DNA from 3 places in the Devosia sp. LjRoot3 genome. Region 2 is predicted to be linked to each of the others. Evidence: predicted binding sites of a transcription regulator. Region 2 holds the regulator's gene; each other region holds the start of a gene.
What was found. The regulator PhoB, encoded in region 2, activates phosphate uptake and scavenging genes when phosphate is short. The targets are predictions, from matches to a motif close to TGTCATNNANCTGTCAT.
Positions count from the first base shown of each region.

Region 1: ACSQ2A_RS07460 (YdcH family protein) is a predicted target of PhoB. The motif match lies at 7,485-7,501, and genes of this name have one in related genera.
Region 3: phnC (phosphonate ABC transporter ATP-binding protein) is a predicted target of PhoB. The motif match lies at 4,264-4,280, and genes of this name have one in related genera.

Region 1 covers NZ_CAXUPK020000002.1:83,794-93,421, forward strand. The annotation lists gene ACSQ2A_RS07425 (ABC transporter ATP-binding protein) at 1-482, shown strand, start outside; gene ACSQ2A_RS07430 (carbohydrate kinase family protein) at 479-1,378, shown strand; gene ACSQ2A_RS07435 (glucosamine-6-phosphate deaminase) at 1,399-2,142, shown strand; gene ACSQ2A_RS07440 (hypothetical protein) at 2,235-2,729, shown strand; gene ACSQ2A_RS07445 (outer membrane protein) at 2,797-3,471, opposite strand; gene ACSQ2A_RS07450 (ABC-F family ATP-binding cassette domain-containing protein) at 3,773-5,395, opposite strand; gene ACSQ2A_RS07455 (sigma 54-interacting transcriptional regulator) at 5,597-7,081, opposite strand; gene ACSQ2A_RS07460 (YdcH family protein) at 7,275-7,451, opposite strand; gene ACSQ2A_RS07465 (YdcH family protein) at 7,605-7,820, shown strand; gene purE (5-(carboxyamino)imidazole ribonucleotide mutase) at 7,904-8,395, shown strand; gene ACSQ2A_RS07475 (5-(carboxyamino)imidazole ribonucleotide synthase) at 8,400-9,488, shown strand; gene ACSQ2A_RS07480 (alpha/beta fold hydrolase) at 9,489-9,628, opposite strand, start outside.
Region 2 covers NZ_CAXUPK020000003.1:194,570-204,197, reverse strand. The annotation lists gene ACSQ2A_RS11955 (MFS transporter) at 1-744, shown strand, start outside; gene ACSQ2A_RS11950 (YaiI/YqxD family protein) at 747-1,196, shown strand; gene ACSQ2A_RS11945 (cold-shock protein) at 1,420-1,626, shown strand; gene ACSQ2A_RS11940 (hypothetical protein) at 1,778-2,032, shown strand; gene ACSQ2A_RS11935 (hypothetical protein) at 2,194-2,445, shown strand; gene rpsU (30S ribosomal protein S21) at 2,510-2,782, opposite strand; gene ACSQ2A_RS11925 (MYG1 family protein) at 2,990-3,916, opposite strand; gene phoB (phosphate regulon transcriptional regulator PhoB) at 4,217-4,918, opposite strand; gene phoU (phosphate signaling complex protein PhoU) at 5,042-5,752, opposite strand; gene pstB (phosphate ABC transporter ATP-binding protein PstB) at 5,776-6,558, opposite strand; gene pstA (phosphate ABC transporter permease PstA) at 6,624-7,991, opposite strand; gene pstC (phosphate ABC transporter permease subunit PstC) at 7,993-9,366, opposite strand; gene ACSQ2A_RS11895 (PstS family phosphate ABC transporter substrate-binding protein) at 9,436-9,628, opposite strand, start outside.
Region 3 covers NZ_CAXUPK020000003.1:598,220-607,847, reverse strand. The annotation lists gene ACSQ2A_RS13980 (carbon-phosphorus lyase complex subunit PhnI) at 1-973, shown strand, start outside; gene ACSQ2A_RS13975 (alpha-D-ribose 1-methylphosphonate 5-phosphate C-P-lyase PhnJ) at 970-1,845, shown strand; gene phnK (phosphonate C-P lyase system protein PhnK) at 2,041-2,817, shown strand; gene phnL (phosphonate C-P lyase system protein PhnL) at 2,817-3,521, shown strand; gene ACSQ2A_RS13960 (DapH/DapD/GlmU-related protein) at 3,518-4,129, shown strand; gene phnC (phosphonate ABC transporter ATP-binding protein) at 4,337-5,164, shown strand; gene phnD (phosphonate ABC transporter substrate-binding protein) at 5,220-6,128, shown strand; gene phnE (phosphonate ABC transporter, permease protein PhnE) at 6,264-7,238, shown strand; gene phnE (phosphonate ABC transporter, permease protein PhnE) at 7,240-8,583, shown strand; gene ACSQ2A_RS13935 (TetR/AcrR family transcriptional regulator) at 8,604-9,386, opposite strand; gene ACSQ2A_RS13930 (ATP-binding cassette domain-containing protein) at 9,553-9,628, shown strand, end outside.

The DNA of each region.
Region 1 (9,628 bases), on a different contig from region 2:
AAGCCATGACCATGGCCGACAAGATCGTCGTCATGCGCGACGGCAATATCCTGCAGGTGGGCTCGCCGACCGATCTCTACGAAAACCCGGTCGATGTCTTTACCGCGCGCTTTATCGGCAGCCCGTCGATGAACATGGTTGAGGGCACGATTTCTGGCGGCAATCTGAGCGTGGACGGTGCGGCGATTTCGGGGCTGGCTTTGCCGGCGCATCAGGGCAAGGCGCTGATCGGCGTTCGGCCGCATGACCTGGTGGTCGGCGATGCGACGGGCGCGGGGCTTTCGGCCACGGGCACGGTCGAGGCGGTAGAGCCGCTGGGCTCTGAAACGCTGGTGCATCTCAATGTCGGCAAGGCGCAGGTCATTGCCACGGCGCCTGGTCGCGTCGTTCCGGCCATCGGCAGCACGGTGTCGGTGCATGCCGGGGCCGGCTCGCTTTACCTCTTCGATGCCGTCAGCGAAAAGGCTCTGGGCCGCGCATGACATCTTCTATTCCACGCGCCGGGGCTGTGCTCAATCTCGGCCGCATCTATTGCGACATGGTGTTTCGCGGGCTCGACGGCATGCCCCAATTGGGGCGCGAGCTTTTTGCCCGCGAATTCGCCCTGACGCCGGGCGGCGGCGCGCTCATTACCGCTGCGCATCTGGCCGCGCTCGGCCGCCACTCAGCGCTCCTGGCGCGGTTTGGTACCGATGCGCTGTCTTCGGCACTGTCCGAGCAGATCGATGAACTGGGGCTCGACCTGCAGTTTCTCGATCGGCACGAGACGGCGGGGCCGCAGCTGACCGTGGTCATGGTGCATGATGGGGATCGCGCCTTCCTGTCGCGCCGGGCTGGCCATGCGCGGCCGGCCGGGTTCGAGGCGGCACTGGCTTCGCCTGAAGTCGCGCATCTGCATATCGCCGAATATGCGACGCTGCACGAAATGCCCGATGCCATTGCCAAGGCCAAAAGCCATGGGCTGACAGTGTCGCTCGATCCGAGCTGGGACGCGGATCTTATCCGGGATCCGCTGTTTTTCGAACGGACGACGGGGACCGACGTCTTCCTGCCCAATATGGAAGAGGCCGAGGCGCTGACCGGCAAGACCGATCCGGGCGCCGCGTTGGCGGTGCTGCAACGGCATTTTCCCGTCGTGGCTCTGAAGCGGGGTGGCGAGGGCGCTATTCTGGCAGCGGGCGACGAGATCATCGACCTGCCGAGCGCGCGGGTCGAGGTGGTGGATACGACCGGGGCGGGCGATGCCTTCAATGCCGGTTTCATCCATGCCTGGCTCGATGGTGCGGATAATCGCTCGGCCTTGACGGCCGCTATCGAGGCTGGCACCCGCTCGGTGCAAGCTTCGGGCGGTACCGGCAGCATTCGCAGCGCGAGCTGATCTTTTCTACATAGAGACCCATGACCAAAGCTCAGTTTCAGGTTTTTTCGTCGCCGGAGCTCGTTGCCCAGGCGGTTGCGTCCCATATCGCGGAGGTGGTTCGGGCGCGCCCGCAAACGGTGCTTGGCCTTGCCACCGGCAAGACTTTTGTGTCGATTTATGAGGCACTGGTGCGGGTGGGCGAGGAGACCGGCCTCTCCTTTGCCGAGGCGTCGAGTTTTAATCTCGATGAATATGTCGGGCTGCCCGTGGGCCATCCGGCCTCGTTCCGGCGCTATATGGAAGAGCATTTCTTCCGCCATGTCGATTTGCCGGCGGATCGGGCCTTGCTGCCCGAGGCCGGTGACGATGCGGAAGCGGCTTGCCGCGCCTATGAGGCGGCGATTGCCGCGCGCGGGGGCGTGGATGTGCAACTGCTCGGCATCGGCCGCAATGGGCATATTGGCTTCAATGAACCCGGTTCGGCCTTTGATGGCCGCACCCAGGTGGCGCGACTGACGCCATCGACGATTGCTGCCAATACCAGCGATTTTCCGCCCGGCGAACTGCCGCCGCCTGAAGCGATCACCATGGGGATTGGTACGATCCTTGATGCGCACGCCGTCGTGCTGGTGGCGACGGGGGCAGCCAAGGCCGAGGCTTTGGCGCGGGCCTTTCTGGCGCCGATGGATGTGGACTGTCCGGCTTCTGCCTTGCAGCAGCATGCTCACGTGACCGTGTTCTGCGACGAGGCGGCTTTTGCGGGCATGGGGCCCAGGGCATAGGGACGAGTTAGGGACGCGTTTACCAGCGCGCCTCAAGGTGGCGGAGCAGCGAAAGCTGCGTGACGTTTTCTTGAGGCGAGGCCGAAAGCGCGATGCTGAGACCCTTTTCCATTGCGCTGTGCCTGTTGTTGGCAACGCCCAGCTTCGCCGCGGACTGGAAATATGAAGGCGGCAATGTGCCCATTGCCTATTTCGACAATGGCGATGCGCAATTCCAGTTCGCCTGCCGCGGCGGAGACCTCGCCATGGCCTATTGGGTGCGCAAGCCGAGCAAGGAAGTGGCCGGGGCGGCGACCCTGAGCCTCGCGATCAATGCCAGCGGAACGGCATCCGGCAGCCTTGCCGCAACGGGCGGCACAATTTTCGCGCAGGATTTTCCACTCATCCACAGCGATGGCAGCTCGATCCTGGTTCGTGGGCCGGTCGCCCGGCAATGGGCCGCGATCGCGCAAGGCGCCGCCGACCTGATCCGCGTCGGGTTCGTGCGGCACAAGGCGCAGGGCGGACTGGAAGTTTTCGACGGGCACGAATTTGGCGCCCGGGGGTCGAATGCGGCTATCGGCAAAGTGCTGCGCCAGTGCGGATAAGCAAAAGGCCCCGTCCGATGTGGAACGGGGCCTCTTGCTTTGAGAAGGTGGCCTTGCGGCCAAAACCTTAGAAGCTGTAGTTCACGCCGGCGCGGATGACGCTGAACTTGTGGCCGATGTCGCGGCCGATGCCGGGGCCATTATAGTTCTGGCTGCCGAGGTCGACATAGAGGTATTCGGCCTTGACCGAGATATTATCGGTGGCCTTGGCTTCGATACCGAGACCGGCGGTCCAGCCGAAATGGGTGGCCGACTGCGAGGTGGTGACGCCGCCATTGACGATCTGTGCGGTGCCGCGACCGAAGGCGGCGCCGAGGGTCACATAGGGCATGACCTGGCCGAAAGTGCCGCCGGCGCGGGCACGGACGGTGCCGAACATGTCGAGCTTGGCTTCAAAGGTGCCCGGGGCCGGGTTGTTGGGCTCGCTATAGGCGAGGTTGGCCCATTGCAGGTCGCCTTCGGCGCCGATCACGAGGCCGCCCATATCGGCATTGAAACCGGCTTGGGCACCAGCGGTCCAGCCCGAGCTGTTATTGTTGGTGTTGACGATGGCTGGGTTCACCGTCGTCGTACCCCAGGTATAGCCGCCGTTGACGCCGGCATAGAAGCCGTTCCAGTCGACTACCGAGGTGGACGAATACATGGGGGAAGTGGCCGGGGCGCTGTTCCAGCCCAGATCGGCGGCTCCTGCCGACGCCGTCAGCGTCAGGAGAGCAGAAATCACAATGGCGGAACGCTTCATTTTTGGCCTCGTCGATATGCGCCTAAACATGAGGCCCAAAATCGTCTCAAGGTCTTAATGATCGGGTAAGGAATAAGGTTAACGCACCGGGTTTTATCGATTTGTGAAAGGTGGCGTTAGGGAGTCCAAGGCTTTCCGGCTTTTTCAATTCGTCGTCATTGCCGGGCTTGTCCCGGCAATCCATCTCGGGGAGGCCTGCCATCCTGCGGATGGCGTGGACCACCGGGACAAGCCCGGTGGTGACGATGGCTGATATGGCACTGGAGACGCCGCCCGGTGGGTGGCGCAAAGGGGTGTTAGCTCAGCTATGCAGGCCCGGGGCCTCGCGGCCGGTGGAGGCGACGTATTCGGTGTAGCCGCCGCCATAGGCGTGGACGCCTTCGGGGGTCAGCTCGAGCACGCGGTTGGAGAGCGCGGCGAGAAAGTGGCGGTCGTGGCTGACGAAGAGCATGGTGCCTTCATATTGGCTCAGCGCCGTGATCAGCATTTCCTTGGTGGCGATGTCGAGGTGGTTGGTCGGCTCGTCGAGGACCAAAAAGTTCGGGGGATCGAAGAGCATCATGGCCATGACCAGACGGGCCTTTTCGCCGCCCGAGAGGACGCGGCACTTTTTTTCGATTTCATCGCCGGAGAAGCCAAAGCAACCGGCAAGGGCGCGGAGCGGGGCTTGGCCCGCCTGCGGGAAGGAATATTCGAGCTGCTGGAAGACGGTCAGGTCGCCATCGAGCACATCCATGGCGTGCTGGGCGAAATAGGCCATTTTTACTGAAGGGCCGCGCGAGACCGTGCCTTGGTCGGGTTCGGTGGTGCCGGTGACCAGTTTCAAAAGAGTCGATTTGCCGGCGCCGTTGATGCCCATGATGGCCCAGCGCTCGCGGCGGCGGACGTGGAAATCGAGGCCGTCATAAATGGAGCGGGAGCCGTAGCTCTTGGAGACACCTTTAAGTAGGGCCACGTCTTCGCCCGAGCGGGGGGCGGGGCGGAATTCGAACTCGACGGTCTGGCGGCGCTTGGGCGGTTCGACGCGGTCGATCTTTTCGATCTTCTTGACGCGGCTCTGGACCTGGGCGGCGTGGGAAGCGCGGGCCTTGAAGCGGGCGATGAAGTCGAGCTCCTTGGCGAGCATGGCTTGCTGGCGCTCGAACTGGGCCTGCTGGTTCTTTTCGGCGATGGCGCGCTGCTGCTGATAAAATTCGTAATTGCCGGAATAGGTGGTGAGCGAGCCGGCGTCGATTTCGACGATCTTGGTGCAGATGCGGTTCATGAATTCGCGGTCGTGCGAGGTCATGAACAGGGCGCCCTGATAGTTCTGCAAGAAGGCCTCGAGCCAGATCAGGCTTTCGAGATCGAGGTGGTTGGAGGGTTCGTCGAGGAGGAGCGCGTCAGGACGCATGAGGAGGATTTTGGCCAGGGCCACGCGCATCTTCCAGCCGCCCGAAAGCGCGCCGACATCGCCGTCCATCATTTCCTGGGAGAAGCCGAGACCATCAAGCACTTCGCGGGCGCGGCCATCGAGGGAATAGCCGTCGAGTTCTTCGAACTGGTGCTGGATTTCCCCATAGCGCTCGATGATGGCGTCCATCTCATCGGCCTTGTCGGGATTGCCCATGTCGGCTTCGAGGGCGCGCATTTCGACGACGATGGCGCTGACGGGGCCGGCGCCATCCATGACTTCGGTGACCGCGCTACGGCCGGACATTTCGCCGACATCCTGGCTGAAATAGCCAATGGTGGTGCCGCGCTCGACCGAGACCTGGCCTTCGTCAGGCTGTTCCTCGCCGGTGATCATGCGGAAAAGCGTGGTCTTGCCGGCGCCATTGGGACCGACGAGGCCGATCTTTTCGCCCTTGAGCAGGGTTGCCGATGCCTCGATGAAGACAATCTGCTTGCCGTTTTGCTTGCCGATGCTTTCGAGGCGGATCATTTTTTGGGCTTTCAGACACGCGGGCATCCGTGCCGCTGCCACTGCAACGTTTGTCATCCCGACCTTCGCCGGTGTGACAATCGAGGGTGGGGCGTCTGGTCAGGCTGCCCGCTCAATTGAGACGAGCCGCCCCTAAAGCATTGTCCTCCGCGCGGCGCAAGCGTCGCGCGGGCACATCGGCTATGCCAAAAGGCAAAAGCGTCAGGCGGCGTCGTTGATGAGGCCTTCGGCCATGCCGTATTCGTGAAGTTTTCGGTAGAGCGTCGAGCGGCCGATGCCGAGGGCGCGGGCGACGCGGGACATGCGGCCGCCGTGATAGTCGATGGCAAAGGCAATGGCTTCGCGCTCGATATCGGAGAGGGCCTGCAGGTCGCCCGAGGCATTGAGGAAACGATCCTGCATAGTTTGGGGCGCGGGTTCGGCGCGGAGGCGCGCGGGGGCGCTGTCGATGTGGATCGGTGCGGCAAGAACCGCGGCCTGTTCGGTGGCGCGGACGGCCTCTTCGCGGCCAGCGGCCTGGGCGAGGATTTGCGGGAAATCCTCGACTTCGAGGAAAGCCGCGTCGGCCAGCACCACGGCACGATAGCAGGCGTTTTCGAGCTGGCGGACATTGCCCGGCCAGTCGTAGGACGCGAGCAGGTCGAGCGCCGTGGGCGTGAGGCCCAGGACGCGCTTGCCGGCTTCGGCGGCGAAGCGGGCGATGAAGTGGGACGTAAGGGCGGTCAGATCTTCAAGGCGCTCGCGCAGGGGCGGCACGTAAATGGGGAAGACGTTGAGGCGATAGAACAGGTCTTCGCGGAATTCGCCTGACTTGGCGAGATTGAGGAGGCGCCGGTTGGTGGCCGAGATCAGGCGGACATTGACCTTTTCGGGGCGAGTAGCGCCGACCGGTTCTATCTCGCCTTCCTGGAGGGCGCGCAGGAGTTTCACCTGCGTTTCGAGGGGCAGCTCGCCGACTTCGTCGAGGAAGAGGGTGCCATTGTGAGCCTCGGCGAATTTGCCCGGCTGATCCGCAATGGCGCCGGTGAAGGCACCCTTCTTGTGGCCGAAGAGGACGGATTCGACGAGATTGGGCGGGATGGCGCCGCAGTTGACGGTGATGAAGGGTTTGCCGGCGCGGTCCGAACCGCCCTGGATGATGCGGGCGACCAGTTCCTTGCCGACGCCGGTTTCGCCCTCGATGAGGACGGGGATCGGGCTTTTGGCCGCCTTTGCAGAGAGCGAGAGCACGCGAGCCATGGCCGGAGCGCTGGCGATCATGTCCGATGGCGAAAACGTGCCGGAGCGGCGGGCGTGTTCGGAGCGGATGGCGGCTTCGAGCGTGTCGAGTTTGAGGGCATTGCGCAGCGAGACGACGAGGCGTTCCGGCGAGACGGGCTTGACGAAATAGTCGGCCGCGCCCTGGCGCATGGCGGAGATGACCGTCTCGAGCGAAGAGTTGGCCGTCTGGATGATGACGGGGGTCGTCAGGCCCTCGGCGCGCATGGCGGCCATCACGCCCATGCCGTCGAGATCGGGCATGACAAGATCGAGGATCATGGCGCCGATCTGGCGGTCGTCGCGCAGAATGGCGAGCGCCTGTTCGCCGCCGGTGGCGGTCAGCGGCTTGAAGCCGGCACGGTTAGCAATTTCAGCCGTCAGGCGCAGCTGCACCGGATCGTCGTCGACCACAAGAACGCGCGTCATACCTATCCCAAGTTCAATTCGTTGCTCGGCACGAATCGGGTGTGCCGTTTTGGGAGAGAATGAGGAAAGGGACTTAAGAGGGTGTTAATCCTAATGAATTGGTCTACGTTGCCGCGCACGGCAGGGCAAATAAAAAGGGCCGCGGAAAATTCCGTGACCCCCTGAGTTCAGAACCTTTGGTCGTCCAACCAGACTAGTTCCGCTCCATCACATTGTAGCGGGTGATTTCGTCTTTTACTTCCAGCTTTTTGCGTTTCAGCGTTGAGACCATCAGGTCATCATATTGGCGATTCTGCATCTCTGCCTGAATCTGCCGGTCCAGTTCCTGGTGGCGCCTTTCCAGCGCTGCGATGTGGCCTTCAGTGGTCATAGACAACTCCTTCGACATCGTGGACGAAGGCATAGTCACAAATCTTTCACGCTTTGTCGACCGCCTCAAAAGGGGGTGATCGAATTGAGATGCAAATCGTGATGCGATGCGTTAACCAAGTGTGACTTGATGCACGACTAGCCGGTTTCGTGGATGTTGCAGCTCGACAAGGAACAGGAAGCCCAGTTTGGGCTGGAGCTGGCGACAAAGCGCCAGGAACATGCGGATCTCGATGCCGCCATCCATACCTTGACGCAATCGCAATTTGCCGACCGGATGCTGGTGCAGCGGCTCAAGAAGCGCAAGCTGGCGCTGAAAGATCGCATCGTGCAGCTTGAAAGCTTCCTGCTTCCCGACATTATCGCCTGACGCTTTTGGCGGCTCACGCCTTGAGCGCTGCCGCATTTTAGGCTAGATGCGCGCTTTGCGGAGCGGCAGGGGGAGAACTCGCCATGCTCAAGCCACCTGTTGCCATTGTCATGGGCAGCCAATCGGACTGGCCCACCATGCGGCTGGCCGCCGAAACCCTCGAAAATCTCGAAGTGGAATATGAGGCGCGGATCGTCTCGGCGCATCGTACGCCCGAGCGGATGGTCGATTTCGCCATGAACGCCAAGGCCGAGGGTTTTAAGATCATCATTGCCGGGGCCGGGGGCGCCGCGCACCTGCCGGGCATGATCGCGGCGTTGACGCCGCTGCCGGTGTTCGGCGTGCCGGTGCGCTCGAAGGCGCTGAGCGGCATGGATAGTCTTTATTCCATCGTGCAGATGCCGGGCGGCGTGCCCGTGGGGACGCTGGCCATTGGCGAGCCGGGCGCAATCAATGCGGCGCTGCTGGCGGCTGCCGTCCTTGCCCTCAACGATGATGAACTGGCCGACCGGCTCGATGCGCATCGCGCGCGGCAGACAGCCTCCGTCCCGCAATTTCCTTCCGATACCGAGTAGAGCCTTGTCCGATTCATCCGTCTCGCTGCGTCCTGGTTCCACCATCGGTATTCTGGGGGGCGGGCAGCTTGGCCGCATGCTGGCTTTGGCCGGCGCCAAGCTGGGATTGAAGAGCCATATCTATTGCCCGGACCCGCAGAGCCCGGCATTTGATGTGACGCCGTTCAAGACGGTGGCGGCATATGATGACGAGGCGGCGCTGCGTGAATTTGCGGCTGAGGTCGATGTCATCACCTATGAATTCGAGAATGTGCCGGCGGCGACCGCGGAAATCTTGGGCGCCCTGAAGCCGCTGCGGCCGGGCGCCAATGCACTGGCGATCTCGCAGGACCGGTTGGCCGAAAAGGGATTCTTGGCCTCGAAGAATATTCCAGTGGCCCCCTATCGGGCGGTGCATTCGCTCGATGATTTGAAGGCGGCGGTGGCGGAGCTGGGACTGCCGGCGGTGCTGAAGACGACGCGGCTTGGCTATGACGGCAAGGGGCAGCGGGTGCTGCGCGAACCGGGCGATGCCGAGGCGGCGTTTGCCGAGCTGAAACCGCATCCGCTGGTGCTGGAAGGGTTCGTGCCCTTCGAGAAGGAAATTTCGGTGGTCGTGGCGCGCGGGGCCGATGGTTCGGTGCGGGCGTTCGATCCGGCCGAGAATGTGCATAGACACCATATTCTCTACACTTCGACCGTGCCGGCCGATGTTGCGCCGGGCCTTGCCAAGCAAGCTGCAATGCTCGCCAAGGTGATTGTCGTGGCGCTCGACTATGTCGGGGTTCTTGGCGTGGAATTCTTCGTGCTCGGTGGAGAGCGGCCAAGTCTGGTGGTCAACGAGATCGCGCCGCGCGTGCACAATTCGGGGCACTGGACGGAGGCTGTGTGCCTTACCGACCAGTTCGAGCAGCACATGCGGGCGGTGGCCGGCTGGCCGCTGGGCGACCCGCGGCGCTATGCCGATGTGGTGATGCAGAATCTTGTCGGTGACGAAGTGGACGTGGTGCCTGACGGCATCGACGGCGATACCCAGCCGCATCTTTACGGCAAGGCGGAAGCGCGGCCGGGGCGGAAGATGGGGCACATTAACCGGATCACGCGGCCTGACTAACTAGCGGGCGAGCCAGTTCCCAAAAGCGTCGGCGACGGCTTTGGGGTTTTCCATGGTCGGCAGGTGGGCGCTTTTGGCGAAGCGGACGATGTCGGCATGGGGGACGGTTGCGGCCATTTCCTCGGCCAGCTCCATGGGCG
Region 2 (9,628 bases):
TGTCTTGGCTTTGCGCTGAGCTGTCTGGGGCTGGCGTTCAGCCGTGATCCGTTGTTGAGCCACTTTGTGCTGTTGCCAGCGGGGGCCTGCTGGGTGCTGTCGCTCTCGCTGTTCAATGTGTCGATCCAGCTTTCTGCACCGCGCTGGGTGGTGGGGCGGGCGCTGTCGCTCTATCAGACGGCGACCTTTGGTGGCATGGCCGGGGGGAGCTGGGTCTGGGGCATGACGGCTGACGCGGCCGATCCGCAATGGGCGCTGGTGCTGGCGGCGGGCGTGCTGGTGCTTTGTCTGCTGGTGGGGTTGAGGCTGCCGCTGCCGCAGTTCAATGAGCGTGATCTAAATCCGCTCGATACGTTCAACGAGCCGCTGCTGAAACTCGACCTGATGCCGCGCAGCGGACCGATCATGATCATGATCGACTACCAGATCGCGCAGGAGGATATTCCGCGCTTCCTGGCACTGATGAGCGAGCGGCGGCGTATCCGCATTCGCGATGGCGCAAGGCAGTGGGGACTGCTGCGCGACCTCGAAAAGCCCTACATCTGGGTGGAGAGCTATCATGTGCCGACCTGGGTCGACTATGTCCGGCACAATCTTCGGCGCACCAAGGCGGATGCGGATAATACCGAGCAATTGCGGGCGCTGCATCGCGGACCGGGCATGCCGGTGGTGCACCGGATGATCGAGCGGCAGACCGTGCCACTCGATGATACGACGCCGCTGCGCGACAGCCCGGAGGTGTAGCCATGGTTGCAGTTTTCGTCGATGCCGATGCCTGTCCGGTGAAGGACGAGGCGGCGCGAGTGGCCGAGCGGCATGGGCTGGTGATCACTTATGTAGCCAATTTCGGGCTTCGACCATCGCGTGATCCGATGGTGCGGAATGTGATGGTGCCGCAGGGTGCGGACGCGGCAGATGACTGGATCGTCGAGAATTCGGTGCCGGGCGACCTGGTGGTGACCGCGGATATTCCGCTGGCGAGCCGGATCCTTGCCAAGGGCGGGGCGGCGATCGGGCCGACGGGAAAACTCTTTACGACCGATACAATCGGCATGGCGCTGGCAATGCGGGACCTGAACCAGCACCTGCGCGAAACCGGGGAAAGCCGGGGGTTCAATGCGGCTTTTTCGGCAAAGGACCGCTCTAACTTCCTGCAGCAGTTCGATGCATTGGTGCAGCGGGCCAAGCGGGCTTGAGCGGGGCCAGCCGGGGCGCTTGGCGCACGCGCCTTGACTTTGGCGCATTTGACGTAGACTATTGGAGAATACGTTTTCTGCCCCCGTTGGCGAACTGACCCTGCCGGCCGATCCGGTTGCTTGGCTTTCCTTCCGAACTGCAAACGTTAATAGGCTTCTGTAGCATGTTGCTGCAGGGGAACCGCTCGCTTGCACCGCTTCGAGCCAATTCATGAGGACGCCAATGATCAACGGCACCGTGAAATTCTTCAATTCGACCAAGGGCTTCGGCTTTATCTCGCCCGATGGCGGCGGTAAGGATGCCTTCGTCCACATTTCTGCGCTGGAACGTGCTGGTATTTCCAGCCTTGCCGACGGCCAGAAGGTGACCTTCGACCTCGAAAAGGGTCGTGACGGTCGTGAATCCGCAATCAACGTGCAGCTCGCCTAAGACGCGTATCGCGATCTCCTCGAGGTCGCGACGTGTACCAGGCTTTGCTGTGCAGCGTTTTCAAACCGGAAGGCGGTTCGCCTCTTTCTGAAAACGCTAGTGTTTGAGTTTGGCCGGGGCGGTTGCGCCCCGGTTTCCAAAGGAGCGCTCGATGTCTCACCTCTATAAAGTCGGCCAGATGCTCGACCTGCGCTCCGCCCCGCGTCACAGCAATCGGCCTGCAGGCCCTTGCGAAGTGATCTCGTGTCTCCCACATGAGACTGGCCCGGTACTGTATCGGGTAAAATCGCGCGGCGAGACCAATGAACGCGTTGTCGAAGAGGGCGATCTTTCGCCCAGCGACGCGTCCAAATCGGCCTATGTCGAAGGCGCAAGCGTCTTCAGCATCGCCGTAAACAAGCGGTAAGCGCACTCACCCTTCAAGGTTTGCGTCGGTTGATCTCCCGGTCGTGGCAGTTGTTGTCACGAGGGTGAGACAATCACGATGCAATAACGTGCACGAATATGCCGCCCCTGGCGCGACTCGCGCCGGGCTAATGCCGGCCTCTGGCCGGAAGAAAGACTGAAATGAATACGCATATACTAAGCGCTCCGGGGGAACTGTTCCTCGGCAGCGACGCCGCAACGGCACTCGCACAGGGTGCGCGGCGCTTTTCCTCGGCCGCCAAGGCCATCCGGTTCGCCATGGAACAGGCAGCGCCCGTGAGCCTTCACGGCGCCTTGCTCAAGATCGGCGGACAAACGCTTGGGCCGGACCAGATCCGCTCCCTGCATCGGCAGATGGAAACCATCGGCCAGGCGCGCAGGACGCGCCAATAAAAACGCCGGCCATATGGCCGGCGTTTGCTTGTTCCGAACTGGATACCAGTTCTGGATATAGGTTTTAGGCCTGCGAACGCGGAGCCGAACCGGGACGGCCGCCGAAGCTTCCTGCGGGACGCTTGGGCGCAGCAATCAGACCTTCGCGAATAGCCTGCTTACGCGCAGCCTTACGGTTGCGGCGGATGGCTTCGGCCTTCTTGCGCACGCGAGCTTCCGAGGGCTTCTCGAAATACTTGCGGAGCTTCATCTCGCGGAAGACGCCTTCGCGCTGAAGACGCTTCTTGAGAACGCGGAGGGCTTGGTCGACATTGTTGTCGCGTACCTGGACCTGCAAAAAATTTCCTAACTTGGTGTGCGCCTTCTCCATGAATGGCAGGCGGAGTCGATCTGTGATCGGTGCACTTCGTTATCAGGCCCGGTCGGCGCTGCCAACCCGAGAAGTGGGGTTGTGATGTCTAAACCACGTCGCAATCTGCGGGATTTGCCCGGGGCGCCTTAGATACCTGTTCCTAGGTATGGCTTTGTCCCGAAACCGGGCCGCTCAGGCCGCGCGGCTGCCGATTGCTTCGGCCACGGCGATGTCGGCCATGGCGAGGGCGGCGGCCCGGGTCTTGGCGGCGGCGATGAAACGGCCGTTGTGGCAGAAGGTGGCGCCTTCGACGCCGCTGGCGACTTCCAGATCATGGTTGGTGAGACCCGCCCAGGCGGCGGGCAGATCGGCGCGCAGCTCAAAACCCTCGTCGCTGCGGCGGATGCCGGTGAGGCACCAGTCCTTGTCGCGCGGATGGACGACGAAGAGCAGGTGATCGGCGCCGGCCTTCACGATGGCGGCGCGGAAGGGCATGCCCATGGGCAGTTCAAGCACGCGACCGGGGCCGGTGGCCTCGATCGCCTTCGTCACGAGGGCCTCGGCGCGGAGCTTTGCCGCGCTGCGGGCGACGGCCGCCTCGACGAAGCTGCGGGCGATGATGAGTGCCTTGTGGAACGCCTGCTGATCGGCCTCGGCGTCGCGGTCGTCGAAGTCAGGTTTCAGGGTTTCGAGGAGCGAAGAGAGCGACAGGCCGGCCAGCGGACCCGAGGGGCTGGCGGCGCCGTTGTCGACGAGATCGATAGGCAGGACGAGATTGCCATCCACCGAGGCATGCACGCTTTCGACATGCTCAGCGGGAACATCGAAGGAGGCGATGTAGTCGCGGCCGAAATGCTTCCAGACAAGGCCAAAGGAACTGTAGGGCTGGCCATCGTCGCGCAGCGGTGCGCCGCGCTGGTGGTGATCGAAAATGCGGGCCTCGGCGTCATAAGCGCCGCCGACATCGTAGATGATGCGATCGGGGGCAGGGGTGATCCACTCCGGCGCGCGGCTGCGCACGATCTCGGCAGCGGGGAACAGCCGGGTCAGGATGACGCTCGACAGCAATTCATCGGCATGGAAACCACCGGAGTGGGTGACGAGGAAAGCTGGTGTCATGTGCGAGGCGGTCCTGAACTGGGCAATCGAGGCGTCACGACCCTTTCGGCCCCGACGGACCTTGCTACCCTGCTTTGGAGGGAGGAGGCAATGTTATCGTTAGCGAAACGTTAACGGGTGCGTGAGGGCGCGATCTCGCAGTGGCTCTCATGATGAGGTGCCTTGCAGGGTAAAGCCTCGAACCACGAGGGCGTGGCACCCAGGCATCGGGGCACGCCCTCGTGGTTCGAGGCTACGCTTGCGCTTCGCACCTCACCATGAGGGCTACGGGGATAGGCTGAGATAAACGAGTTTGCGGCTTCAGGCTGGTTGGCCGAAGCGTTCGTCGAAGGCGTAGCCGGCGCCGCGGACGGTGCGGATCGGGTCGTTTTCGCGGCCGCGATTGATGGCGCGGCGGAGGCGGCCGATATGGACGTCGACGGTGCGCTCGTCGACATAGACGTCATTGCCCCAGACGCCATCGAGAAGCTGCTCGCGCGAATAGACGCGGCCGGGATGGCGCATGAGATATTCGAGCAGGCGATATTCGGTGGGGCCCAGGTGCACGTCGCGGGTGGAGCGGCGGACGCGGTGGGTGGTGCGGTCGAGTTCGAGATCGCCGACCTTCAGCGCTGCGGTCACCAGATTGGGGTTGGCGCGGCGGAGGAGGGCGTGGATGCGGGCAACCAGCTCAGGGACCGAGAAGGGTTTTACGACGTAGTCGTCGGCGCCGGTCGAGAGGCCCCGGACGCGTTCTTCTTCTTCACCGCGGGCGGTGAGCATGATCACCGGGATGCGCGAGGTTTCTTCGCGGGCGCGGAGCCGGCGGCAGAGTTCGATGCCGGAGATTTCGGGCAGCATCCAGTCGAGCAGGATCAGGTCGGGCAGCTTTTCGGCGATAGCGTGCTGGGCCTCGTCGCCGGTTTCAGCGGTGACGACGCGGAAACCCTCGGCTTCGAGGTTGTAACGCAGCAGAATGGCGATATCGCCCTCGTCTTCGACAACGAGAATGGTCGCGGGCATAGGCGTGCTCCATCGATCGGCAGCCGCATGCTGCCGTCATTTCATTGTTTTTGCCACCATCTTCCTCTGCTGCCCCCTGAGGAAAATGGTGGCTGGTTTGGGGTAGTTACAAGGCGAGAGTGGCTATGCCTTGATCTGGGTCCGGTGCAGTTCCTGCACGTCAGCGGTCAGCTGCTTGCCGGTCTGCAGGTAGTAGGCGCGTTCGGCGATGTTGGTCGCGTGGTCGCCGATGCGTTCGAGGTTCTTGGCGCAGAACAGCAGATGCGTGCAGGTGGTGATGTTGCGCGGATCTTCCAGCATGTAGGTCAGAAGTTCGCGGAACAGCGAGGTGTGCATGGCGTCGACTTCGTCGTCGCGGTTGCACACTTCGACCGACGCGGCTGCGTCGCGGTTGGCATAGGCGTCGAGGGCGTCCTTGAGCTGACGCAGGACAAGGGCAGTCATGTTCTTGACGCCGTTGTAGAAGGTCGGCTGCAGGTTGATGCCTTCGAGTTTCAGCGAGCGACGGGCAAGCTGCTTGGCCATATCGCCGACGCGTTCCAGGTCGTTGGCGACGTGGATGGCGGTGACGATCGAACGCAGGTCCGAGGCCATGGGCTGGCGGCGGGCGATGATCGAGACGCACATGTCGTCGATCTTGCGCTGCATGTCGTCGATGCGTTGGTCGGCGATGATGGTGAGGTCAGCCAGCTCGCGGTCGAGCTTGAGAAGGGCCTTGGTGCCGTTCTCGATGGCGACTTCGACCTGGCCACCCATTTCGGCAATGGTCTGGGCCAGGGCGTTGAGTTCGTCGGTGAAGGACGAGACGATGTGATCGGATGCGGTATTGGGCATGATGTTGGTTCCTCGTTCCGCGATCAGCCGATGCGGCCCATGATGTAGTCCTGGGTCTGCTTGTTCACCGGATTGGTGAAGATGTCCTCGGTCGGGCCCTGTTCGATCAGGTTGCCGAGGTGGAAGAAGGCGGTGCGCTGGGAAACGCGGGCTGCCTGCTGCATCGAGTGGGTCACGATGACGATGGTGTAGTTTTCGCGCAGTTCGTCGATCAGCTCTTCGATGACGGCGGTGGCGATCGGGTCGAGGGCCGAGCAGGGCTCGTCCATGAGGATCACTTCCGGACCGACCGCGATGGCGCGGGCAATGCAGAGGCGCTGCTGCTGGCCGCCGGAGAGACCGGTGCCGGGCTCCTGCAGGCGATCCTTCACTTCTTCGAAGAGGCCCGCCTTGCGCAGGGACGAGACGACGATTTCGTCGAGGTCGGCCTTGTTGCGGGCGAGACCATGGATGCGGGGGCCATAGGCGACGTTGTCGTAGATCGACTTGGGGAAGGGGTTCGGCTTCTGGAAGACCATGCCGATGCGGGCGCGCAGTTCGACGACGTCAAGCGCGGGGGCGTAGATGTCTTCGCCGTCGAGCTTGATGGTGCCGCCGACCTTGGCGCCTTCGATGGTGTCGTTCATGCGGTTGATGCAGCGCAGGAACGTCGACTTGCCGCAGCCCGAGGGTCCGATGAACGCAGTGACGGCGCGATCGGGGATGTCGATCGAAATGCCGTGCAGGGCCTGCTTGGTGCCGTAGTGGACGGTCACGTCGCGAGCGGTGAGGCGGATGGGGCGTTCGAGCACATCAGTCGGGTTCATGGCGGAGTCCAGATTCAGGGAAGTCTTCTTAACCTTGCCGGCAAGCATATCCATTTGGCTCATCCTTAAGCACGCTTTTCAAGGCGCGAGCGGAGATAGATCGCTACGCCGTTCAGCAGGATCATGACCGCCAGCAGCACCATGATGGCAGCGGCCGTGCGGGGTTCGAAGAAATTGCGGTTTTCGTTGCCCTGCCAGAGATAGATCTGGACGGGGAGGGCCGTGGCCTGATCGAGCGGCGTCGCGGGGACCGAGGCCACGAAGGCCTTCATGCCGATGAGCAGGAGCGGCGCGGTTTCGCCCAGAGCGTGGGCGACGCCGAGAATGGTGGCCGTGAGGATCGACGGGAAGGTCGTTGGCAGGACGTGGTGGAAGACCATCTGCGTCTTGGATGCGCCCATGCCCAGGGCCGCCTGGCGCAGGGCCGGGGAGACGCCCATCAGTGCGCCGCGGGTGGCGATGATGATGGTGGGCAGGGTCATCAGGGTCAGCACCAGACCACCGACCAGCGGAGCCGAGATCGGCAGGTGGAACCAGTTGATGAACACCGCCGCGCCGAGGAGACCGAAAACGATCGAAGGGACGGCGGCGAGGTTGTTGATGTTGACTTCGATGAGGTCGGTGAGGCGGGACTTGGGCGCGAACTCTTCGAGATAGATGGCGGCAGCAACCCCGATCGGCACGGCGAGCACGATGACGATCAGCATCATCCAGAGCGTGCCGACAAAGGCGCCAAGGAGACCAGCGGAGGCGGGAGCCGAGCGGCTATCCACATTGGTGAAGATCGTCCAGGCAAAGCCGTTCGAGATCGTGCCATTGTCAACGAAGGTATCGATGAGCTGGCGGGCCGGCGCCGAAAGCTGCTGCTGAGCGTCGCCGAGATCGCGGTTGATATTGCCCCGGATCCAGTTGGCGGCATTGGCGGAGGCCAGCACGTCGACGTCCACGGTCTGGCCGAGGAGGGACGGATTGGCCACGAACATTTCGCGGATCTGGTGACGAGCGTTGGTTTCCGGGATCGTCTGGATCTGCTTGCTGTCGATCTCAAAACCTTCCGGCGCAGCCTTGCGCAGGGAGGCTTCGACGATGGTGTTCCAGTTCAGCATGGCCAGCTCGCGCTGCCACTTGAGGCTGGCGGCGGTGTACTCGGCGTCGGAGGCGAAATCGCCGCGTGCCGGAGCCGGGCCGACATCGATGACTTCAGCGTCGAAGGTCACCGACAGGTGCAGGTTGGACTGGACGAAGGCCGGGATGCCCTTGCGGAACACGTCCACGAAGAGGAGGGCAACGAAGCCGAGCGCGACGGCAATGGCGGCGATGCCGAGACCGCGGAAAATCTGCTCATTCAGGTGGCGGCGACGCAGGCCGGCGCGAATGATACGGGTGCGGTCCGACGAGGCTTTTTCGGGGAAAGTCTGAATATCGGTAGCCATTTTATTCGTACTGCTCCCGGAAGCGGCGGACGATGTAGAGGGCGAAGATGTTGAGGCAGAGGGTCACGACGAAGAGCGTGAGACCAAGGGCAAAGCCAACCAGGGACTGCGGGCCGGTGAAATCGGTATCGCCGGTGAGCTGGTTGACGATGGAAACGGTGATGGTCGAGACCGGCTCGAACGGGCTGCCGCGCAGGATCGGGGCGTTACCGGCGGCGAGCACCACGATCATGGTTTCGCCAATGGCGCGGCTGACGGCGAGGAGGAAGGCGCCGACAATGCCGGGGAGGGCGGCGGGCAGGAGGACGTTGCGGATCGTCTCGGACTGGGTGGCGCCCAGGCCATAGGCACCATCGCGCAGGGTGCGGGGCACCTGGTTCATGATGTCATCGGAGAGGGATGACACGAAGGGGATGATCATGATGCCCATGACGACACCCGCCGTCAGGGCCGAGGTGGCGCTGATCTGGAGCCCAATGGCATTGCCGAAATCGCGAAGGAAGGGGCCGACCGTGACGAGGGCGAAGAAACCGAAGACGATGGTCGGGATGCCGGCGAGAATTTCGATCAGCGGCTTGGCGACAGCACGGAAGGACTTTGGCGCGTACTGGCTGAGATAGATTGCCGAGAGGAGACCGACAGGCACAGCAACCAGCATGGCGATGGCGGTGATCATCAGCGTGCCGGCGAGCAGCGGCAGGAGACCATAGGAGCCGTGATTGTCGCCGCCGGCATTGTTGGGTGCCCAGACGGTGCCGAAGAAGAAATCGAGCGGATTGATGAAGGTGAAGAAGCGCAGCGCCTCGGTGACGAGCGAGGCGACGATGCCCACCGTGGTCAGGATGGCGACGGCAGAACAGGCGAGCAGCAGGACATTGACGACGCGCTCGACCGAATTGCGGGCCCGGAGGCGCGCCGTAATGCGGGAGCGGGCGTAGATGAGACCGGCGCCGCCAGCGACGACGGCGAGCACGAGCGTGCCAGCAAAGGTGATGAAATTGAACGAGCGCAGGGCGTCGCCGGCGGACTGTTCATAGGGTGCGATTTCGCCAGCCACGCCATAACCCGAGGCGATCGCCTGGATACGGCCAACGGTGGCATTGAGGCCGACCTGATCGAGCGAGACGAGCGTATCCTGCGGGATCAGGGAGACAATGTAATTGTGGGTGACGCCGCCGCCGAGCCAGGCCCAGAGCAGCAGGATCACCAGCGCCGGGATCATGGCCCAGATCGCGGTGAAGGAGCCGTGATATTGCGGACGAGAGTGGACCTTGACGCCATCGGCAGTCACGAGGTTCCGGCTCTTCGACCAGCCGGTCTGATAGGAAATGCCTAGAAGGACAATTAGTACGCCGGCTACGACCAGAGCATTCATCGCGATGCGCCCCCGCGGGAAAACGAAAGAGCGGGCCGCACCGGAATGGTGCGACCCGCGACAGGTCTATTACTGAGCGCCAGCTTCGAAGGCGGCCAGAACTTCAGCGGTCTTGTCGGCCGGCTGCGGGATCAGGCCAGCGGCTTCGAGAGTGCCGCCATTGCCCGAAATGCCTTCCGAGAGGAAGAACTGGACGTATTCTTCGATGCCCGGGATCACGCCGATGTGCTGACCCTTGACGTAGAAGAACAGCGGACGGGAG
Region 3 (9,628 bases), 400 kb from region 2:
GTTGGGTCTCGCGGTGGACCGCGCCATGGGCGAGGGTTCGCTTTATGACCGGGAGCTGGCGGCGCTGGCGATTTTGCAGGCGCGGGGCGACCTGATCGAGGCGATCTTTTTGGTTCGTGCCTATCGCACGACGCTGCCGCGGTTTGGCTATTCGGAGCCGATCGACACCGGGGCGATGAAGATCGAGCGGCGTATTTCGGCGACCTTCAAGGACCTGCCGGGTGGGCAGATGCTTGGACCGACCTTCGACTATACGCATCGCCTGCTGGACCCGAGCATTGTCGGCGAAGATGCCGAAGTGCCGGCGGTTCGTGAGGCCGAGGATGGGCTGGCGCCGCGGGTGACGGACCTGCTCGGGCGTCAGGGGCTGATCGAGCCGGATGGCGAATTGGCTGAGGGTCAAGAGGTTGGTGATCTGACGCGCGAGCCCCTGGATTTTCCGCTGGATCGTGATCTCAGGCTGCAGGCTTTGGCGCGCGGCGACGAGGGCTTTCTGCTGGCGCTCGGTTATTCGACGCAGCGTGGCTATGGGCGGACGCATCCGTTCGTGGGTGAAATCCGGATTGGTGAAGTCGAGGTCGAGTTCGATATTCCCGAGCTTGGCTTTGCGGTGAGCCTGGGGCGCGTTCGGGTGACCGAATGCCAGATGGTCAACCAGTTCAAGGGCTCGGCAAAGATCCCGCCGCAGTTTACGCGCGGCTATGGGCTGGTTTTCGGGCAGGCGGAGCGCAAGGCCATGGCCATGTCGCTGGTGGATCGGGCGCTGCGGGCCAAGGAATTCGGCGAGGATATTACCGCGCCGGCGCAGGACGAGGAATTCGTCATTTCCCACTCGGACAATGTGCAAGCGACGGGTTTCGTCGAGCATCTAAAGCTGCCCCACTATGTCGATTTCCAGGCGGAGCTGGACCTGATCCGGCGCATGCGGGCCGAACACGAGGCGCGCGCTGAACAGCAGGAGGCTGCGGAATGAACGCCGTCGCGAACTATAACTTTGCCTATCTTGATGAGCAGACCAAGCGGATGATCCGCCGGGCCATTCTGAAGGCCGTGGCGATCCCTGGCTATCAGGTGCCGTTCTCGTCGCGCGAAATGCCGATGCCCTATGGTTGGGGGACGGGCGGCGTGCAGGTGACGGCGTCGATCATCGGGCCGGACGATGTGCTCAAGGTCATCGACCAGGGGGCGGATGATACGACCAACGCCGTGTCGATCCGGGCCTTCTTTGCCAAGGTGGCGCAGGTGCAAACCACGACGCATACGGCCGAGGCAACGATCATCCAGACGCGGCACCGTATTCCCGAGCGCAAGCTCGAGGCGGGGCAGATCCTTGTCTATCAGGTGCCGATCCCGGAGCCCCTGCGCTTTCTGGAGCCGCGCGAAACCGAAACGCGGAAAATGCATGCGCTCGAAGAATATGGGCTGATGCATGTGAAGCTTTATGAGGACATTGCGCGGCATGGGCGCATTGCCACGACCTATGCCTATCCGGTGAAGGTCGAGGGTCGCTATGTGATGGACCCGAGCCCGACGCCAAAGTTTGACAATCCCAAGATGCATCGTTCGGAAGCGCTGCAGCTTTTCGGGGCAGGGCGCGAGCACCGGATTTATGCGGTGCCGCCGCATACCGATGTGGTGAGCCTCGACTTTGAAGATCACCCCTTCACCATCCAGCACTTTGAGCAGCCGTGTGCGCTGTGCGGCGCTGAGCAGGTGTATCTCGATGAGGTCATTTTGGATGACCGGGGCGGCCATATGTATGTGTGCTCGGACACCGACCACTGCGAAGAGCGGCGGGAAGCGGGGCATGTCGGGGTTCTGGGGATGAAGGAGGCTGCGGAATGATGCGCCTCACTACTACAGCGAACGGTAGCTCTGTTCCTCTCCCCCTCGGGGAGAGGTGGCTCGGCGAAGCCGAGTCGGTGAGGGGGATCTCTCCACTCTCGCTGAAGCGTCCCCCTCATCCGGCGCTGCGCGCCACCTTCTCCCCGAGGGGGAGAAGAATACGGTCCGTGTTTGCCTCACGCTCTGGAGCTTTCAATGTCTGACGAACCGCTGCTGCGTGTAAGCAACCTGACCAAATATTACGGCTCGCGGCTTGGCTGTGCCGATGTCAATTTCGAGCTTTATCCGGGCGAAGTGCTGGCGATTGTCGGCGAGAGCGGCTCGGGGAAGACGACGCTGCTCAATACGCTTTCGGCCAATCTCGAACCGAGTTCGGGCGAGGCGCTCTATCGGATGCGCGATGAGAGCTGGCGCAATATTTATGAGCTTAGTGAGGCCGAGAGGCGTTTTCTGACGCGGACGGACTGGGGTTTTGTGCACCAGAACCCCGCCGATGGGCTGCGCATGACGGTTTCGGCGGGCGCCAATGTCGGCGAGCGGTTGATGGCGGTGGGCGATCGGCACTATGGCAAAATCCGCGACACGGCGCTCGATTGGCTCGGGCGCGTGGAAATTGCGGCGGACCGGATCGACGATCAGCCGCGGAGTTTTTCGGGCGGTATGCGGCAGCGTTTGCAGATTGCGCGCAATCTCGTGACCGGGCCGCGGCTGGTGTTCATGGATGAGCCGACTGGCGGGCTCGACGTGTCGGTGCAGGCGAGGTTGCTCGATCTGCTGCGGCAGTTGGTGGGCGAGCTGGGGCTTTCGGCCATTGTCGTGACCCATGACCTGGCTGTCGCACGGCTGTTGTCGCACCGCATGATTGTGATGAAGGGCGGCCATGTGATCGAGGCGGGGCTGACCGACCGGGTGCTCGACGATCCGCGCGAGCCCTATACCCAGCTTCTCGTCAGCTCGATCCTGCAGGTGTGATGATGACCGCTCTATCCGTAAGAAATCTAGCGAAAACCTTCACCATGCACCTCCGTGGTGGGATCAGCCTGCCGGTGGTGGAAAATGTCACGTTCGACATCAATGCCGGCGAATGTGTCGTGCTGGGCGGACCTTCGGGCGCTGGCAAGTCGTCCATTCTGAAAATGGTCTATGGGAACTATGGCGTCGATAGCGGCGAAGTTCTCATTGCCCATGATGGGCAACAAGTCGATCTCGCCAGTGCCGATCCACGGACTGTGCTTACCCTGCGTCGCGATGCCATTGGCTATGTCAGCCAGTTTTTGCGCACGGTGCCGCGTGTTTCGGCGCTGGACGTGGTGGCCGAACCGCTGGTGGTGCGTGGGACCGACAAAGAAGAAGCCCAGAGACGCGCCGGCGAAATGTTGAGCCGGCTCAATCTGCCGGAGCGGCTGTGGAGCCTGCCGCCGGCGACGTTTTCGGGTGGCGAGCAGCAGCGCGTGAATATCGCGCGTGGCTTTATCACGCATCATCCGGTGTTGCTGCTGGACGAACCGACGGCGTCGCTCGATGCGGCCAATCGGGCGGTGGTGGTGGGCATGATCGCGCAGAAGAAGCGCGAGGGTGTCGCCATGCTCGGGATTTTCCATGACGAAGACGTGCGGGCGGAAGTGGCCGACCGGATCGTCGATGTGACAGGCTTTGCGCCGAAGGTGGCAGCATGAAGAAGTTGAGTGAAACGCCGTCGGTGCATGAGACGGCGAAGGTGAACCAGTCGACGCTGGGGAAATACACCGAGGTCGGGGCGTTCTGCCATGTCGCCTATTCGACCATGGGCGACTATTCCTACTGTGTCAGCGGTACGCAGATCGCCTATTCGACGATCGGGAAGTTTTCCAATATCGCCGCCAATGTGCGCATTTACGCGAGCATGCATCCGATGGAGCGGGCTTCGCTCCATCACTTCACCTATCGCTCGGCACAGTATTTTGAGGGCGAGGAGGATGATGCCTCGTTCTTCGAGTGGCGCGAGAGTTCGCCGATCAGTGTCGGGCACGATACCTGGATCGGGCATGGTGCGGTGATCATGCCGGGGGTGAAGATTGGCAATGGGGCGATTATTGGCTCCAATGCGGTGGTGACCAAGGATGTGGCGGATTTTGCCATTGCCGTGGGCGTGCCGGCCAAGACGATCAGGCAGCGGTTTTCCGATCCGATTGCCAGCCGGCTCGATGCGTTGAAGTGGTGGGACTGGAGCCACGAGCAATTGCATGTGGCGCTGCCGGATTTCCGGACGCTCGGGATCGAGGCTTTTCTCGAGAAATATGAGTGAACGTTGTCACGACACGATCCCCGCGCAAGCGGGGATTTTCGTTTGTGACGCTTCGTTAGGAGATTTCCGAAGGCGCGTCAGGGCCGGATTTGCTGACGCGGCACTGTGACAGCCCCGGTGGATGGTCATGGAACCGTCATCCAACCGTTATGCTGACGTTATGCATGGCCCTTAGGTGTCGCCCATCTCAAAGGCGGGGCGCCAAGCATGCTCAAGATTTCGCACGTTACACGACGCTTCGGTGACAAGGTCGCCGTCAATGATGTGACGCTCGAAATTCCGCAGGGCCAGATGGTCGGTATTATCGGCCGCTCGGGCGCCGGCAAGTCGACGCTGCTGCGCATGATCAACCGTCTCAATGACGTGTCGTCGGGCTATATCGAATATGACGGCGTGAAGACGTCGGAGCTGCGCGGCAAGGCGCTGCGTGCCTGGCAGCGCGACTGCGCCATGATCTTCCAGCAGTTCAACCTCGTGCCGCGCCTTGATGTCATCACCAATGTGATGCTCGGCCGGCTCAATGGCCGCAATCCGGTTCTTAATTTGCTTCAGGTGTTCACACCTGAGGAGCAATTCGAGGCGCTTAAGGCGTTGGAGCGGCTTGATATTGCGCAGACCGCGACGCAGTGGGCGCAGACGCTTTCGGGCGGTCAGCAGCAGCGCGTGGCCATTGCCCGGGCGCTGATGCAAAATCCAAAGATGATCCTGGCGGACGAACCGATCGCCAGCCTCGATCCGCGCAATGCGCAGATCGTCATGGACTCTCTCCGTGACATCAATGCCGAAGGCATCACCGTCATCACCAACCTCCACACGCTCGATACGGCGCGCGCTTACTGCGAACGCATCGTCGGCATGGCGCAGGGGCAAGTGGTTTTTGACGGTACGCCTGACGAGCTGACGACGGACGTCGCTCGCACCATCTACGGCGCCGATGGTTTGAAGGAGGCTTTCTCGGAAGCCATGACCTCGACCTCGATCGCGCCCGTCCAATTCCTGCCGCGTACGCCGACCAACGCGCAGCAGGCTCCCTAAGTCATCGGCCCTTGGAGGCTGAAGACCTATCCCGCGTCACCAAAGGAGACTTCCCGTGTCCGCGATCCGTAAACTGCTCCTGGCCTCCGTGGCCCTCTCGATGTCTTCAGCTGCTTTCGCCCAGGACGTCACCGTCCTCCGTATCGGCCTCGATGGCGGCGAAAACGAAGCCGACCAGCTGCGTCGTTCGGAATGCGTCGCCGAGCCGCTGAAGGCTGCGACCGGCGTTTCGGAAGTCCAGTTCTTCCCGTCGCCCGACTATAACGGCATCATCCAGGGCCTGCTCGGTGGCACCATCGACATCGCCATCATGGGCGCTTCGTCCTATGCCGCCATCTACCTCCAGGATCCGGAAGCCGTTGACCCGGTGCTTACAACCCAGCAGGCTGACGGTTCGACCGGCTACCACACGATCATGGTTGCTCGCGCTGACTCGGGCATCACCGATCTCGCTTCGACCAAGGGCAAGAAGCTCGGCTTTGCTGACCCGGATTCGACCTCCGGCTACCTGATCCCGAACGTTTCGCTGCCGACCGATATCGGTGCTCCGATCGCTGAATTCTATGGCGAAACCGGCTTTGGCGGCGGCCACGAAAACCTCGTGCTCGGCGTTCTCGACGGCACCTGGGATGTTGGCACCACCTTCGGTTCGGGCCAGGGCGAATTCTCGGAAGGCTACACTTCCGGCAACCTGCGCATCATGGTCGACAAGGGGCTCCTCGACATGGACGACCTGGTTGAAGTCTGGCAGTCGCCGATCATCCCGAACGGCCCGCTGATGGTTTCCAACAAGCTCCCGGCTGAAACGAAGGCTCAGGTTACCGCCTTCTTCAAGGCCCTGCCGGAAACCGACTTCGAATGCTTCGACGCGTTCACCGCTGGTGGCTACACCAACTTCGTCGACGCCGGCCAGCCGCTCTACCAGACCATCATCGACGCTCGTAAGTCGGTGATCGGCGGTTAATTTCTTACTGGGAGAGGCAGGTCAGTCCTGCCTCTCTTCCTGTTTTAGCACGACGTCACCCCCGCGAAAGCGGGGGTCTCTGCAAGAGAGATTCCCGCTTTCGCGGGAATGACGCGGTGGAATGGATGACTGCCCATGGCCGATACCACCCACAGTTCGACTGGACTTTCGCCGGCGGGCGCGACGCTGCTGGAGCATTATCGCAGCCAGGTGATGACGCGGCGGATCTATACGATCCTCGTCGTCGTGGGCGTTTTGGTCGCGCTGTTTGCGGCGATGTCCTATGCCAATTCGGCCAATTCGGGGAAGTTCTTCGAACGCCTCCCCTATATGTTCGATTTCATCAAGAATTTTATGCCGCGCGATCCGTTCGAGATCTTCCGCGCGATGTTCGGGATCGAGTCGCCCTATTTCGATGGGTCAGCGAAGTATGACTATACGTCGAGCAATATCTGGCTGACCGATACGATCTATATTCCGAATTTCATCTACCAGCTGATCGTGACGGTGAATATCGCCATTGTCTCGACCATCATTGGTGGCGCCTTTGCCTTCTGCCTGTGCTTTTTCGCAGCCACGAACCTTGTTGGCGCGGGGCCGGTGCGTTGGGTCGTTCGCCGCATCATGGAAGTGATGCGTGCTTTCCCGGAAATCGTTATCGCTGGCCTGCTTACTGCCGTGCTCTCCATCGGGCCGATCGCGGCTATCGCGGCGGTGTCGCTGCATACGGTGGGTGCGCTCGGAAAGCTGTTCTTCGAGGTGGTGGAAAATGCCGACATGAAGCCCGATGAGGGGCTGAAGTCGGTCGGCGCGAGCTGGCTGGAGCGCGTGCGCTTCGCCATCGTGCCGCAGGTGATGCCGAACTTTGTTTCGTATGGGCTGCTGCGCATGGAGATCAATGTGCGCGCCTCGACCATTATCGGTGCAGTGGGTGGCGGCGGTATCGGCGAGGTGTTTCGCCTGTCGATCGGGCGCGATTATGCGGCCCAGACTTATGCGATCATCATTCTCCTGCTCGTGACCATCATTGCCATCGACCAGCTTTCGGGCTGGCTGCGCCGGCGCCTGGTGGGCGATGCAAGCTTCAATTTCGGAAAGGCGAGCGTGTAATATGTCAGCGATCAGTGCTGCCGAGCGCGCTCGGCTCGAACAGAAGTTTCCCGAGGTGTTCAAGACCTCGTTCCTGAAGCGCCACGGCCTGATCGTCGGGCTCGGCGTGACGGTGGCCTATCTCGTTTTCTGCTGGTTCTTCTTCAATGTCGGGCCGGCATTGCAGAACGGCAAATGGGATCGCGCCTCGATCTATGTGCAGGACTGGTATAGCTGGCGTGCCACGCCGCGCCTGCGCTTTGGCGAGGATGGGACGATCACGCCGCAATGGTCGAGCCGCGGGCAGTACCCGGTGGGCGCGACGATCGACTGGCTGACGGCGCATGAAGATGGCAGCGTGACGGTTACCTTTGGTAGCGAGGCCGATCGGCTCGATATCACGACCACCGAGGTCAATGTCTTTGTCGGTGGCGAAGCCTGGCCGGTTGCCATTACCGAGAATGCGGCGATTGCGCCGGAAGGCGTGCCGGCTGCGATCCAGCAGGACGGCCAGAAGGTGATCGTCGATTTCGGCTTCGCCGGTCAGGCCGAGATCCGCGACAATCAGGTCTATGTGCAGCGCCGGTTCTTCGGCTGGGCGAACTTCCTCTTCGATCCGAAGTCGCCGCTCTGGGGCCATGATCTCTTCTCTTCGATCGGGCTGATGTTCTCGGGTGACCGGGTCAATCCCGAGATGTCGAATGCGCAGTTCGTCGTCAACCAGTGGCTCAATAACCAGGCCTGGCAGCATGCGGATATTCTCGTAAAGCTGTTCCAGACGCTGGTGATGGCTTTCGTCGGTACGCTCTTGGCGACGCTGCTGGCCTTCCCGTTGGCTTTCTTTGCGGCGCGGACGATTACGCCGAACCGGACGACCAACTGGCTGATGAAGCGGTTCTTCGACTTCATCCGCTCGGTCGACATGCTGATCTGGGCGTTGTTCTTTACCCGTGGCTTTGGCCCCGGCCCGATCCCCGGCATTGCGGCGATCTTCTTCACCGATACCGGTGCGCTCGGGAAGGTCTATGCCGAGGCGCTGGAGAATGTGGACGACAAGCAGCGCGAGGGCATGAAGTCGGTGGGTGCGAGTCCGGCTTCGGTCAATCGCTATGGCGTGGTGCCGCAGGTGCTGCCGGTGTTCGTGTCGCAGTCGCTCTACTTTTGGGAGAGCAATACGCGCTCGGCCACGGTGATCGGTGCCGTGGGTGCGGGTGGTATTGGTTTGAAGCTGCTCGAATCCATGGGCACCAATTCGGACTGGGACAAGGTGGCCTATATGGTGCTGCTGATCCTGTTTGTGGTGTTCCTGTTCGACAATATGAGTACGGCGATCCGCCAGAGGCTGATCGGCGGAACCGGGCACTAAGAGATTTGAGAGGCGGCGTTCTAGGGCGCCGCCTTTGTCTTGCTGGCAATCAGCACGCCCAGGCCATCGAGCAGGCGCTCCAAGCCGAAATCGAAGGCCATGTCGGGATTGCCGAGGCCGTAGAGTTCGCCGACGACTGGGCCGACGCGGCTTGAGACCGGGTAGGGCGAGAAGTCGATCGTCTCGAGGAATGGGGCGATGGTGTACCACCACTCATCGTCGCTGAGGCCTGTCAGGGCCTTGACCTGGCTGGCGCGCAGGACGTCGCGCACGGCGCCGTGGACATAGTTGGCGACCATCGAGACCGAGAGGTCCATTTCGACTTCGCTCAGCCCCAGCCCGTCAAAGGTGCTGAGGAAATGTTCGTAAGCCTTGATCGTGTTGGGGCCGAGAACGGGCCTGTGGCTGCTCAACTGCAAAGTCCATGGATGGCGCAGGAAGAAGGCGCGGTATTCGCGGGCCACGAGGGCGACATTGTCACGCCACCGGGTCGGGTCGAAATTCATCGAGGCGGGGCTTTCGCCCTCGGCGGGTCCCGAGACGGCGTCGAGCATGAGGTCGAGCAGGACGGCCTTGTCGGGGATGTGCGTGTAGAAGCTCATGGGTGAGATGCCCACGGCTTCGGCGACGCGGCGTGTCGAGACAGCCTCGATTCCTTCGGCATCGGCGATGGCTATGGCGGCATTGACGAGGTCGCGCAGGTCCACACGGGATTTTGGGCCACGGCGCGGCGGTTCGGTGCGGCCCCACATGAGATGCAGGGTTTTCAGGGGGTCTCCGCGCCCGGCAATGTCGTCGGCCATCTAGTCCTCAAATAACTATTTACACCGTACGGCGTTTTGATTAAACCCTGTGCGGCGTACGAAGTTATAGGCCTTCGTGCGGAAATGTCGAGAACACTGTCGAAATGGAGCTTGCTGACACGTCATGTCAGCGAGGCCGGAGCAGTGTGTTCAAGCGGAGAGAAAAATGATCCATGCAAGGGACCTCGTCCGGACTTTCAAGAGCAAAACCGGTCCGGTGGAAGCGGTGCGCGGGCTTAACC